2 regions of the Serratia sp. 121840015-1 genome follow, and region 1 is predicted to be linked to the other one. Evidence: predicted binding sites of a transcription regulator. Region 1 holds the regulator's gene; the other holds the start of a gene.
What was found. The regulator sigma-54, encoded in region 1, starts transcription at its own class of promoters, with help from an activator protein. The targets are predictions, from matches to a motif close to GTTGGCACANNTTTCGCTNT.
Positions count from the first base shown of each region.

Region 2: the regulator sigma-54 is predicted to act here: its motif matches at 4,779-4,798, upstream of glnA (glutamate--ammonia ligase).

Region 1 is NZ_JBSEYF010000004.1:160,675-167,076, forward strand. It holds gene rapZ (RNase adapter RapZ) at 1-470, opposite strand, end outside; gene ptsN (PTS IIA-like nitrogen regulatory protein PtsN) at 600-1,061, opposite strand; gene hpf (ribosome hibernation promoting factor) at 1,217-1,504, opposite strand; gene rpoN (RNA polymerase factor sigma-54) at 1,528-2,961, opposite strand; gene lptB (LPS export ABC transporter ATP-binding protein) at 3,014-3,739, opposite strand; gene lptA (lipopolysaccharide ABC transporter substrate-binding protein LptA) at 3,746-4,285, opposite strand; gene lptC (LPS export ABC transporter periplasmic protein LptC) at 4,254-4,832, opposite strand; gene kdsC (3-deoxy-manno-octulosonate-8-phosphatase KdsC) at 4,829-5,383, opposite strand; gene kdsD (arabinose-5-phosphate isomerase KdsD) at 5,401-6,387, opposite strand.
Region 2 is NZ_JBSEYF010000008.1:105,670-112,071, reverse strand. It holds gene hemN (oxygen-independent coproporphyrinogen III oxidase) at 1-356, shown strand, start outside; gene ACUXAC_RS24720 (YshB family small membrane protein) at 391-513, opposite strand; gene glnG (nitrogen regulation protein NR(I)) at 626-2,038, opposite strand; gene glnL (nitrogen regulation protein NR(II)) at 2,047-3,096, opposite strand; gene glnA (glutamate--ammonia ligase) at 3,290-4,699, opposite strand; gene typA (ribosome-dependent GTPase TypA) at 5,070-6,402, shown strand, end outside.

The DNA.
Region 1 (6,402 bases):
TCACGCTTACCCAGCAGGCGGGTGCGCAGCATTTCGGCCAGTTCGTGCACCGACATTTCCGAGGTGTCGATAATCAGGTCAGCCCGCGAGCGCAGCGGTTCGAGCAGATCGCTCTCTTCGTCGATGGCGCTTTCCAGCGACAGGTTTTTGCTGGAGAGCGGGTGCAGGCGGCGGGTGTCGCTGTAACGGCGGATCAGCGTGTTGCGATCGGCGTCGAGGAACAGCAGCTGCGGCGAGAAGCTGTCCGGAAGCTGAGTCATCGCGTATTCGAACACTTCTGGCGATTCCGGCATGTTGCGCACGTCGATGCTGACCGCCGCGGAGATATTGCGTTCCGCCAGCGTGTTGGCGAGCTGCGGCAGCAGCACCACCGGCAGGTTGTCAACGCAGTAAAAACCCATGTCTTCCAGCGCCCGCAAGGCGACGGATTTTCCGGAACCGGAACGGCCGCTGACAATCATCAGCACCATGTGGCAACTCCCCTGGCATCGCGGCGGCGTTCATCGCCACCGGTGGAAACTTTGTTATTCCGGCCGCAGCCGGATCCATCATCGTGAAACAGTAGCGTTATCCGGGCTGGAAGTCACGCCGGCCGGGCTTCACTCGGTGATGATTTGGTAAAGCTCTTCGTCGCTCTGCGCGGCGCGCAGGCGGCGGCATACGGTTTTGTCGGCCAGGCGTTTGGCGACCAGCGACAGGGTATGCAAATGGGTTTTGCACTGATCGGCAGGCACCAGCAGCGCGAACAGCAGGTCGACCGGCTGGTTGTCGATAGCGTCGAAAGCGATGGGTTGGTCGAGACGGATAAACACGCCAACGGCCCGCAGTGTGTCCTCTTCCAGTTTGCCGTGGGGAATGGCGATACCGTTGCCGATACCGGTGCTGCCCATGCGCTCCCGGGTGAGAACCGCGTCAAACACCACCTGCGAAGGCAGATTGAGCTGTTTGGCGGCCAGTTCGCTGATAATTTCCAAAGCCCGCTTCTTGCTGGTGCAGTGTACCGAGCTTTTGGTGCACTCGATGTTTAACACCGAGCTTAATTGCATATATTCGTTGTTCATCTCATCTTCACTTAAAACCGCGCCGCCGGGCGCACCCGGCAAGGCGGTTTTTCGTCGGTTTTAACCCTGATTACCGTTCGGCGCGTCACCCATGCGGGTCACGCGCCGAAGGGCGAGGCTGCGACGGAGGCAACCTCACGGAATGGGTTAGGGTGTCAGTGTTGCTTCAATTTGTCTTTATGTTTGTTCAATTGACGTGCCAATTTGTCGATCAGCGTATCAATTGCGGCATACATATTCTCGTCTTCCGAGGTGGCGTGCAACTCGCCTCCATTCACGTGCACCGTTGCTTCCGCAATTTGCTGCACTTTTTCCACACTTAATACAACATACACCTGATTGATGCGATCAAAATACTGTTCGAGTTTGGCGAACTTGTTGTTCACGAACTCGCGCAACGGATCGGTGATTTCGATGTGGTGTCCGGTAATGTTGAGCTGCATAGTGTCTTCCTTCTCAATAGAGGTCAAACCAACTGTTTACGCTGGTTCGACGGCGGGATGGACAAAGACTCTCGGTACTTGGCGACGGTGCGCCGCGCCACGATGATCCCCTGATCGGAAAGCAGGGTGGCCAGCTTGCTGTCGCTGAGTGGTTTGGCGGGGTTTTCCGCCGCAATCAATTTCTTCACCAACGCGCGGATCGCCGTCGAGGAGGCTTCGCCGCCGCTGTCGGTATTCACGTGGCTGGAGAAGAAATATTTCAATTCGAAAATGCCGCGCGGGCTGTGCAGAAACTTCTGCGTGGTGACGCGCGAGATCGTCGATTCATGCATCTCCACGGCCTGGGCGATATCCGCCAACACCATGGGTTTCATAAACTCTTCGCCTTGCTCGAAGAACGCCTGCTGTTGGCTGACGATGCAGCGGGTGACCTTCAGCAGCGTCTCGTTGCGGCTCTCCAGGCTTTTAATCAGCCACTTGGCTTCCTGCAGGTTGCTGCGGATGAACTGGCCGTCGGCTTCGCTGCGGGCACTGTTGCCCAGCGCGGCGTACTGCTGATTGATCTTCAAACGCGGTATGCTGTCGCCGTTGAGCTCGACCGTCCACGTGTTCTGCGTTTTGCGCACCAGCACGTCCGGAATTACGTACTCCGATTCGCCGGTATTGATCGACTGCCCCGGGCGCGGATCGAGCGACTGAATCAGCAGCATCGCTTCTTTCAGTGTATCTTCTTTTAGCCGGGTTGATCGCATCAGGCTGCGAAAGTCGTGGTTGGCCAACAGATCCAAATGGTCGCTGATGATCAGCCGCGCTTCGGCCAGATAAGGGGTGTCTTTGGCGTATTGGGAGAGCTGCACCAGCAGGCAATCGCGCAGATCGCGCGCGGCGACGCCGATCGGATCGAAACGCTGCACGCGCTTCAACACCGCCTCGACTTCCTCGAGGGTCACGTTCTCGTCGCCCAGGCTTTCCAGAATGTCTTCCAGCGGCACGGTGAGATAACCGGTGTCGTCCACCGCGTCGACGATGGAGGTGGCGATGGCGGCGTCGGTATCGGAGAACGGCGTCAGATCCACCTGCCACATCAGGTAATCCTGCAGCGTTTGGGTAGTCTCGCCCTGATAGACCGGCAGCTCGTCGTCGCTGTAGTCGGTGCCGGTGCCTGACGGCGTGCCGGCGGTGTAGATCTCATCCCAGGTGGCGTCCAGCGGCAGCTCTTCCGGCATGTCTTTTTGTTCCAGCGCCTCGCGGGTATCGAGCCCCTCGGTTTCCTGGGTTTCTTTGGCGTCGATTTCGTCGTGCAGATCGGTCTGTTCAAGCAGTGGATTGCTCTCCAGCGCCAGCTGGATCTCTTGCTGAAGCTCAAGCGTGGACAACTGCAGCAGGCGGATCGCCTGCTGGAGCTGAGGAGTCATGGCCAGCTGTTGGCTGAGCCTGAGTTGCAAACCTTGCTTCATAGTCTTCTGTCTACTTCCGTTAACGGTGTCGCCCCGCAGGGCGCGCCGGCGCTCAGAGGCGGAACTCTTCGCCCAGATAAACGCGTTTTACCTGCTCGTCGGCCAGAATAGCATCCGGCGTGCCGTGGGCAATCAGTTTGCCCTGGCTGACGATGTAGGCGCGTTCACATACGTCCAGCGTCTCGCGCACGTTGTGGTCGGTGATCAGCACGCCCAGGCCGCTGTCACGCAGGTGCTCGATGATTTTTTTGATGTCGATAACGGAAATCGGATCCACCCCGGCGAAGGGTTCGTCCAGCAGAATGAATTTCGGGTTGGCCGCCAGCGCGCGGGCGATTTCGACGCGGCGGCGTTCACCGCCGGACAGCGCCTGGCCGAGGCTGTCGCGCAGATGGGAGATATGGAACTCTTCCATCAGCTCTTTGGCGCGGTCTTCGCGTTGTTCGCTGGTGAGGTCGGGGCGAATCTCCAGCACCGCCATCAGGTTGTCGTACACGCTCAGGCGGCGGAAGATCGACGCTTCCTGCGGCAGGTATCCGATGCCGCGGCGCGCGCGGGCGTGCAGCGGCAGCAGGCTGATGTCTTCTTCGTCGATCACGATGCGCCCGGCGTCGCGCGGCACGATGCCGACCACCATGTAGAAGGTGGTGGTTTTACCGGCGCCGTTCGGCCCGAGCAGGCCGACGATCTCGCCGGATTTCACTTTCAGGCTGACGTCTTCGACAACTTTACGGCCCTTGTAGGCTTTCGCCAGGTTTTCTGCGATGAGTGTTGCCATAAGTGATTAGTTACTCTTTTTTTGCCCGTTTTTGTCTTGCAACTGCGACGGTACCAGAACCGTTGTCACGCGTTTGCCTTTATCGCTGAACGCCTGCATTTGCTGCTGTTGCACCAGATAGGTGATGCGATCGCCTTTCACGTTGCTGTCGAGCTGCTCCAGATAGGCGTTGCCCGTCAGGGTCACCAGCTGGGTCGCCACGTCGTAACGCACTTTCTGCGCGTGGCCTTTGACCGGCTTGCCGCTGTCCTGCATCTGGTAGAAGGTTACCGGGTTGCCGAACGCTTCAATATAGGTCTTATTCTGATCTCCGCCCGGACGGGTGACCACCACCTTGTCGGCGCGAATATCGATGGTGCCTTGCTTGATCACCACGTTGTCGGTGAAGGTACTGACGTTGCTTTGCATGTCCAACGACTGCTTGAGCGAGTCGATGCTCACCGGCTGGCTGGAGTCGGATTTCAGCGCCAGAGCGGGGGCGCTGGCGGCCAAAACTAAGCTGCCGAGCAACAGGTTACGGAGTTGGTTTTTGGTTCTGAATTTCATAGTTGGTCTTAACCTTATCAATCAGCTCAGCGGTTTTGGTCCGCAGGTTCCCACGCATTTTCATGCCGTTAGAGGTAAAATTGGTCCCGTAAAGCGTGACTTCGTCATCGGAGGTGACGTCCTGGGTGACCAGGTTTACCTGAGCGTTGTCCGTCTTAATTTTTTCCAGCTGCGAGGTGGTGGTCAGGCTGTTTACCTCGACGTGACCATACAGATACAGCATCCGGTCTTTAGTCAGTTTGGCGCGATCGGCGCGAACTGACCAGGTGGCCACCGCATTCTCATCGAACAGCGTCATCACCGGCTGGGTGAACCAGCTCAGCTCGCCGGCGGTGTAATACTTCGCGTCTTCCGCCACCAGTTTGTAATTCAGCTTGCCGGCCGGGTTGTACACCACGGTGACCGTGTGCTGGCTCTGGTAAGTCGGATCCTGATCGTTGACCGGGCCAGGGGCCGTCTCGTCGCTGAAGTCCGTCATGTTCCAGCCGATCAGCGCCAGAACGATCACCGTCAACAGGATGGTGATCCACAGTTTGGTTTTACTCATATCGACAGCCCTTTGGCGTCCTCCAGCTTATTTTGAGCCAAAAGAATGATGTCGCACAGTTCGCGCACCGCGCCGCGGCCGCCGGCAATGCGGGTGACGTAGTGGGCGCGCGGCGTCAACAGCGGGTGGGCGTCCGCCACCGCGACCGCCAGGCCGACCTGCGCCATCACCGGCCAGTCGATCAGGTCATCGCCGATATAGGCGACCTGATCCGCCGTTAACGACAGTTTATCCAACAGTTCGCGGAAGGCCAAAAGCTTATCGGATTGCCCCTGATACAGATGGGTGATACCGAGCGTCTGCGAGCGGTCTTCCAGCAGCTTGGCGGAGCGGCCGGTGATGATCGCCACTTCGATGTCCGAGGTTTTCAAGCAGCGGATGCCGTAACCGTCGCGCACGTTGAACGCCTTCAGTTCTTCACCGTTGTTGCCCATGAAGATCAGGCCGTCCGACAGCACGCCGTCAACGTCGCAAATCAACAGGCGGATGTTCCCGGCACGCGCCATAACCTCTTGTTCTACCGGCCCGTAGCAGGTTTCTACCATACCCATTCCGTTCTATTCCTTAATTAAACGACGCCGGCGCGCAGCATGTCATGCATATGTACCACACCCAGCAACTGGTCGCCATCGGCAACCAGCAGCGCGGTGATGTGGCGTTGTTGCATCAGGTTCAATGCATCGACCGCCAGAATATTGGGGCGCACCCGCACGCCGCCCGGCGTCATGACATCGGCGATCTTCGCCTCGCGCAGGTTGATGCCCATGTCGAACACCCGGCGCAGGTCGCCATCGGTGAAGATGCCGGCGATTTTCATCAGATCGTCGCAAATCACCGTCAGGCCCAGATTTTTTCGGGTAATTTCCAGCAGCGCGTCGCGCAACGAGGCGTCGGCGCTGACGTGGGGCATTTCGTCGCCGCTGTGCATGATATCGCTAACTCGCAGCAGCAGTTTGCGGCCGAGTGCGCCACCCGGATGCGACAGCGCGAAATCTTCCGGCGTGAAACCGCGCGCTTTCAGCAGCGCGACGGCCAGCGCATCGCCCATCACCAGCGTGGCGGTGGTGCTGGTGGTCGGCGCCAGCCCCAGCGGGCAGGCTTCCTGCGGCACCTTGATGCACAGGTGGATATCCGCCGCTTTGCCCATCGAACTTTCCGGATTGTTGGTCATACAGATGAGGGTGATCTGCTGACGTTTCAACACCGGGATCAGCGCCAGGATCTCGCTGGACTCGCCGGAGTTGGAGATGGCGAGCACGATGTCCTGCGGGGTGACCATGCCCAAATCGCCATGGCTGGCCTCCGCCGGGTGAACGAAGAATGAGGGGGTGCCGGTGCTGGCGAAGGTCGCGGCGATCTTGCAGCCGATATGGCCGGATTTGCCCATGCCCATCACCACCACTTTGCCGCCGCAGGCGGCGATCGTTTCGCAGGCGCGGGTGAAGTCTGCGTTGATGTAGCTGTCGAGCTGAGCCAGCCCTTCACGCTCTATCTGAAGCACTTCTTTGCCGGCCTGCTGAAAATCGAAGCCCGGTTGCAACTCAATGTTCGACATACTCATTCCCGTCGG
Region 2 (6,402 bases), on a different contig from region 1:
AGAAAGAGCTGAAGCATTACTATGACAGCGTACAGGCGCAGGGTAATGCGCTGTGGCGCGGGCTGGCGTTGACGGACGACGATTGCCTGCGGCGCGATCTGATCAAAACCCTGATCTGCAATTTCCGGTTGGCGTATCAGCCGCTCGAACGGCAATACGGCATCGACTTTACCGCTTACTTCGCCGAAGACCTGCAGCTGCTGGCGCCGTTTGAACGCGATGGGCTGGTGGAGCGGGACGAGCAGGGCATCCGCGTCACGCCGCGCGGGCGCTTGCTGATCCGCAATATCTGCATGTGTTTTGACCGCTATCTGCGGCAACAGGCGCGCAGCCAGCAATTCTCACGGGTGATTTGAGGATGAAAAAACAGCCGCTGATGCGGCTGTTTTTTTAACTGAAGAAGTTAATCAGCGCGGCGCACAACACCGCGGCAACCGCCGCCTGCGGGGTGTGGCTGGCAGCGGAGCCCAGCTCCGCGCCCTGAGAAATGAATACGATGAATGAGTCCAGCATCGTCAACCTCCAGAGTGTGCGACACGATCATACTGCGCCCGCACCGGCTGTAAAGCCTGAGGTTGGCGTTTTTTTGTGCGCCGGACTGTGTTTTTCATCATCCACCCCGCTCCTATTCCATGCCCAGCTCTTTGAGCTTGCGGGTCAGGGTATTGCGCCCCCAGCCCAGCAGGCGCGCGGCTTCCTGTTTGTGCCCTTGGGTGTGGCGCAGGGCGGTGGTGAGCAGCGTGCGCTCCATTTCCGGCTGCGCTTCCGACAGCAGGTTTTGATGACCGGAACGCAGCGCGCGATCGGCCCACTGCGCCAGCAGCGTGGCCCAGCTGTCCGGCAGACTGTGGCTGGGGCTTTCCGGCGCGGCGGTTTCGAACAGTTCACCCGGCAGATCCTGGATCAGCACTTCCTGCCCGGCGGCCATCACCGTCAGCCAGCGGCAGGTGTTCTCCAGCTGGCGCACGTTGCCCGGCCAGGGCAGGCGGGTGAGCGCGGTTTCGGTTTCCGGGTGTAGGTTCTTGGCTTCGACGCCTAACTCTTTGGCGGCGATCTGCAGGAAGTGGCGCGCCAGCCGCGGGATGTCTTCACGGCGCTCGCGCAGCGGCGGCAGGTGTACGCGGATCACGTTCAGGCGGTGGAACAGATCCTCGCGGAACTTGCCTTCCTGCACCCGCAGCTCCAGGTTCTGGTGCGTGGCGGCGATGATGCGCACGTCGACCTTCACCGGCGCATAGCCGCCGACCCGGTAGAACTGGCCGTCTGCCAGCACCCGCAGCAGGCGCGTTTGCACGTCGAGCGGCATATCGCCGATCTCGTCGAGGAACAGTGTACCGCCGTCGGCCTGTTCAAAGCGGCCCTGACGGATTTGGTTAGCGCCGGTGAAGGCGCCTTTCTCGTGGCCGAACAGCTCGGACTCGATCAGATCCTTGGGGATGGCGGCCATGTTCAGGGCGATGAACGGCGACTTGGCGCGCGGGCTGTGGCGGTGCAGCGCATGCGCCACAAGTTCCTTGCCGGTGCCGGATTCGCCGTTGATCAACACGCTGATCGACGAACGCGACAGCCGGCCGATGATGCGAAACACGTCCTGCATCGCCGGCGCTTCGCCGATGATGTCCGCCGCCGGATCGCTGGCCGGCTGGCTGCGCACCGGCTGCTGCTGCTCCTGATAATGGCTGATGGCGCGCTCGACCAGCGCCACCGCTTCGTCGATGTCGAACGGCTTCGGCAGGTAGTCGAAGGCCCCTTGCTGATAGGCGCTGACGGCGGCGTCCAAATCCGAATGCGCGGTCATGATGATCACCGGCAGCATCGGATGGCGCTGTTTGATCTGCTTGAGCAGCGCCAGGCCGTCTATACCCGGCATGCGGATATCGGACAGCAGCACGTCGGGGGTTTGCGTGGCCAAGGCTTCCAGCACGTCATTGCCGCCTTCGAAGGTGGCGCAGCTCAGGCCCGCGCCGGTGAGCGCACGCTCAAGCACCCAGCGGATGGAGCTATCGTCATCGACGATCCAGACTATCCCTCGTTGCATAGCAAACCTCACTGACGAATGGGCAGGTAGACCGAGAATTCGGTATGACCTGGCCAACTGTTGAATTCAATTTTTCCGCAATGCTGATCGATAAGATTGCGGGCGATGGATAATCCCAGGCCGGTACCGCCTTCACGGCCGCTGACCATCGGGTAGAACAGCGTGTCCTGCAGCTGCGCCGGTACGCCGGGGCCGTCGTCTTCGACGTCGATGCGCGCCGCCAGGCGGTAGCGGGTGCCGTGCAACGTAATCTGAAACGCGGTGCGGGTGCGCAGCGTGATGGTGCCGCCCGCTTCGCCCAGCGCCTGCAGCGCGTTGCGGGTGATGTTCAGCAGCACCTGTTCAATCTGATCCGGGTCGTGGGCCATTTCCGGCAGGCTCGGATCGTAGTCGCGCACCAGCGTGACGTTATCCGGCATTTCCAGCGACACCAGCTGGCAGACGCGCTCCGCGACCTGATGAATGCTCTGGGTAATGTGCTGGCCGGGCCGCTGTGGGCCGAGCAGGCGATCCACCAGATTGCGCAGCCGATCGGCCTGCTCAATGATCACCTTGGTGTATTCGGTCAGCGCCGGATCGGGCAGTGCCTTGGCCAGCAGCTGCGCCGCGCCGCGCAGGCCGCCCAGCGGATTCTTAATCTCGTGCGCCAAACCGCGCACCAGATCGCGAGCCGCCACCTGTTGGGCATGCTGCAGCTGTTCCTGGCTCAGGCGGCGCTGATTGTCCATCGGCGCCAGCTCGACGAGGATATAACCTTCCGGCAGCGCCTGAGCGGTCAGGGAAAGGATATGCGCGCGGCCATCGACTACCAGGGTCACTTCGTTGTCGGTGAAGCCCTGACCGGCGCGCAGGCTTTCGCGCATCAAAGAGACGTTCAGCGAAAAATAACCGAGCAAATCGGGCAGCGGCGTGCCGAACAGCTTGCGGGAGCTTTGCGCCAGCAGCTGCTGTGCCGCCGGGTTGGCGTAGTGAACCGCCAGTGAGTCATCCAACAGCAGGATGCTGTTGATGAGTGAATTGAGGATCTGCCCAGCATCGGGCAGCTTGCCAGTTGCCATACAGCAGACTCCTGCACCTTTTTAGTGCATCTATCCTACTCCATCCGGGATCGGCGCGGTATGGAATAGTTTTGCAGAAAATACGGTGGAGAAAAAAACCCATCCGAAGATGGGCTGAAAGTTTCCACGGCAACAAAAAAGCGATAACAAAAATGTGGGCGCCGCCCACCTGTGCAGACGGCGCGGGTAGGGCTTAGACGCTGTAGTACAGTTCGAACTCAACCGGGTGTGGCGTCATGCGAACGCGGTCCATCTCTTCTTTGCGCAGTTCGATGTAGGCATCGATCGCATCGTCGGTGAACACGCCGCCGCGGGTCAGGAACTCGCGGTCTTCGTTCAGTGCGGCCATTGCTTCGTCCAGCGAGCCGGCCACTTTTGGGATCTCGGCTTCTTCTTCCGGCGGCAGGTCGTACAGGTTTTTGTCCATGGCGTCGCCAGGGTGGATCTTGTTGATGATGCCGTCCAGGCCGGCCATCAGCAGCGCGGCGAAGCACAGGTATGGGTTAGCCGCCGGATCCGGGAAGCGGGCTTCGATGCGGCGCGCTTTCGGGCTGGAGACCACCGGGATACGGATGGACGCGGAGCGGTTACGGGCGGAGTAAGCCAGCATCACCGGCGCTTCGTAGCCTGGCACCAGACGCTTGTACGAGTTGGTGGTCGGGTTGGCCAGGGCGTTGATCGCTTTGGCGTGCTTGATGATGCCGCCGATGTAGAACAGCGCGGTTTCAGACAGGCCGCCGTATTTGTCGCCGGCGAACAGGTTGGTGCCGTTCTTGGACAGCGACATGTGGCAGTGCATGCCGGAACCGTTGTCGCCGAACATAGGCTTCGGCATGAAGGTCGCGGTTTTGCCGAAGGCGTGCGCCACGTTGTGCACCACGTATTTGTAGATCTGAATTTCGTCGGCTTTCTTGGTCATGGTGTTGAAGCGGGTTGCCACTTCGTTCTGACCGGCGGTTGCCACTTCGTGGTGGTGCGCTTCAACCACCAGGCCCATCTCTTCCATGGTCAGACACATGGTGGAACGCAGATCCTGCGAAGAGTCGACCGGTGGAACCGGGAAGTAACCGCCTTTCACCGCCGGACGGTGGCCTTTGTTGCCGCCGTCGTATTTTGTACCGGAGTTCCAGGCGCCTTCGATGTCGTCGATGGCCACGTGGGAACCGCGGATGCTGCTGCCGAAGCGGATGTCGTCGAACAGGAAGAACTCAGGCTCTGGCCCGAACAGCACGGTATCCGCGATGCCGGAGGAGCGCAGGAAGTCTTCGGCGCGTTTGGAGATGGAGCGCGGGTCGCGATCGTAGCCTTGCATGGTGCCCGGCTCGAGAATGTCGCAGCGAATGATCAGCGTAGGTTCTTCGAAGAACGGATCCAGAACCGCCGTGCTGGCGTCCGGCATCAGCACCATGTCAGATTCGTTGATGCCCTTCCAACCACCGATAGAGGAGCCGTCAAACATTTTACCTTCTTCGAAGAAGTCGGCGTTTACCTGGTGAGCCGGGATAGTCACGTGCTGTTCCTTACCCTTGGTGTCAGTGAAACGCAGGTCTACGAATTTCACTTCATGCTCATTCAGCATCGTCAAAACGTGTTCAGCGGACATACTTAACTCTCCCGGTTTATCATTGTCGTCGTCGTGGAACGAATCTGTGGAACTGGCTTTTTTTCGCCTTGAAAAGACTAAAGCGAAAAGCGTGCCAACTTTTAGAAAAGGCTTTTATCGCCTCTCTGCGCGGGTTTTACCCAGCCACAGTATGCACCATCAACGATAAATTGCACTGTTATGGTGCAATAAGGGTGGGCGCGGGCACCGAAATGGTGCAAAAGTGCAACGATTGCGGCTTTTTGCACCGTGAAAGGGATCACAAACTGACCGGTACGCGGTTGTTTATAAGAGATGGTTGTGATCTTGTTTAGTCCCTCGCTTAATACGTGTACAATAGCGCGCTATTTCTAATGCCCGAGGCAAAGCTGTGATCGAAAATTTGCGTAACATCGCCATTATTGCCCACGTTGACCATGGTAAAACCACCCTGGTTGATAAGCTGCTGCAACAATCCGGTACTTTCGGAGAGCGTGCGGAAGCGACCGAACGCGTAATGGACTCCAACGATTTGGAGAAAGAGCGTGGGATTACCATCCTCGCAAAAAACACCGCCATTAATTGGAACGGTTACCGTATCAACATCGTGGATACCCCAGGACACGCCGACTTCGGCGGCGAGGTAGAACGCGTGATGTCGATGGTTGACTCGGTGCTGCTGGTTGTGGATGCAATGGATGGCCCTATGCCGCAAACCCGCTTCGTGACCAAGAAGGCCTTCGCCAACGGTCTGAAGCCGATCGTGGTCATCAACAAGGTTGACCGTCCTGGCGCGCGCCCTGACTGGGTTGTGGATCAGGTGTTCGATCTGTTCGTGAACCTCGACGCGACCGACGAGCAGCTCGACTTCCCGATCATCTACGCTTCTGCGCTGAACGGCATCGCCGGCGTCGACCACACCGACATGGCGGAAGACATGACCCCGTTGTATCAGGCGATCGTCGACCACGTGTCTGCGCCGCAGGTTGAGCTGGAAGCGCCATTCCAGATGCAGATCTCCCAGTTGGACTACAACAACTACCTGGGCGTTATCGGCATTGGCCGCATCAAGCGCGGTAAAGTGAAGCCGAACCAGCAGGTCACCATCATCGACAGCGAAGGTAAAACTCGCAACGGTAAAGTGGGCAAAGTGCTGGGCCACCTGGGTCTGGAGCGTATCGACAGCACCCTGGCGGAAGCGGGCGACATCATCGCCATCACCGGCCTGGGCGAGCTGAACATCTCCGACACCATCTGCGACACCAATGCCGTAGAAGCGCTGCCGGCGCTGTCCGTCGACGAGCCGACCGTAACCATGTTCTTCAACGTCAACACCTCGCCGTTCTGCGGTAAAGAAGGTAAGTACGTAACGTCGCGTCAGATCCTTGACCGTCTGAATAAAGAGCTGGTACACAACGTAGCGCTGCGCGTTGAAGAAACCGACGATGCGGACGCCTTCCGCGTATCCGGTCGTGGCGAACTGCACCTGTCGGTGCTGATCGAAAACATGCGTCGCGAAGGTTTCGAGCTGGCGGTTTCCCGTCCGAAAGTTATCTTCCGTGAAATCGATGGCCGCAAGCAGGAGCCATTCGAGAACGTAACGCTGGATATCGAAGAGCAGCATCAGGGTTCCGTGATGCAGGCGATGGGTGAGCGTAAAGCCGACCTGAAAAACATGGATCCGGACGGTAAGGGCCGCGTGCGTCTCGACTACGTGATCCCAA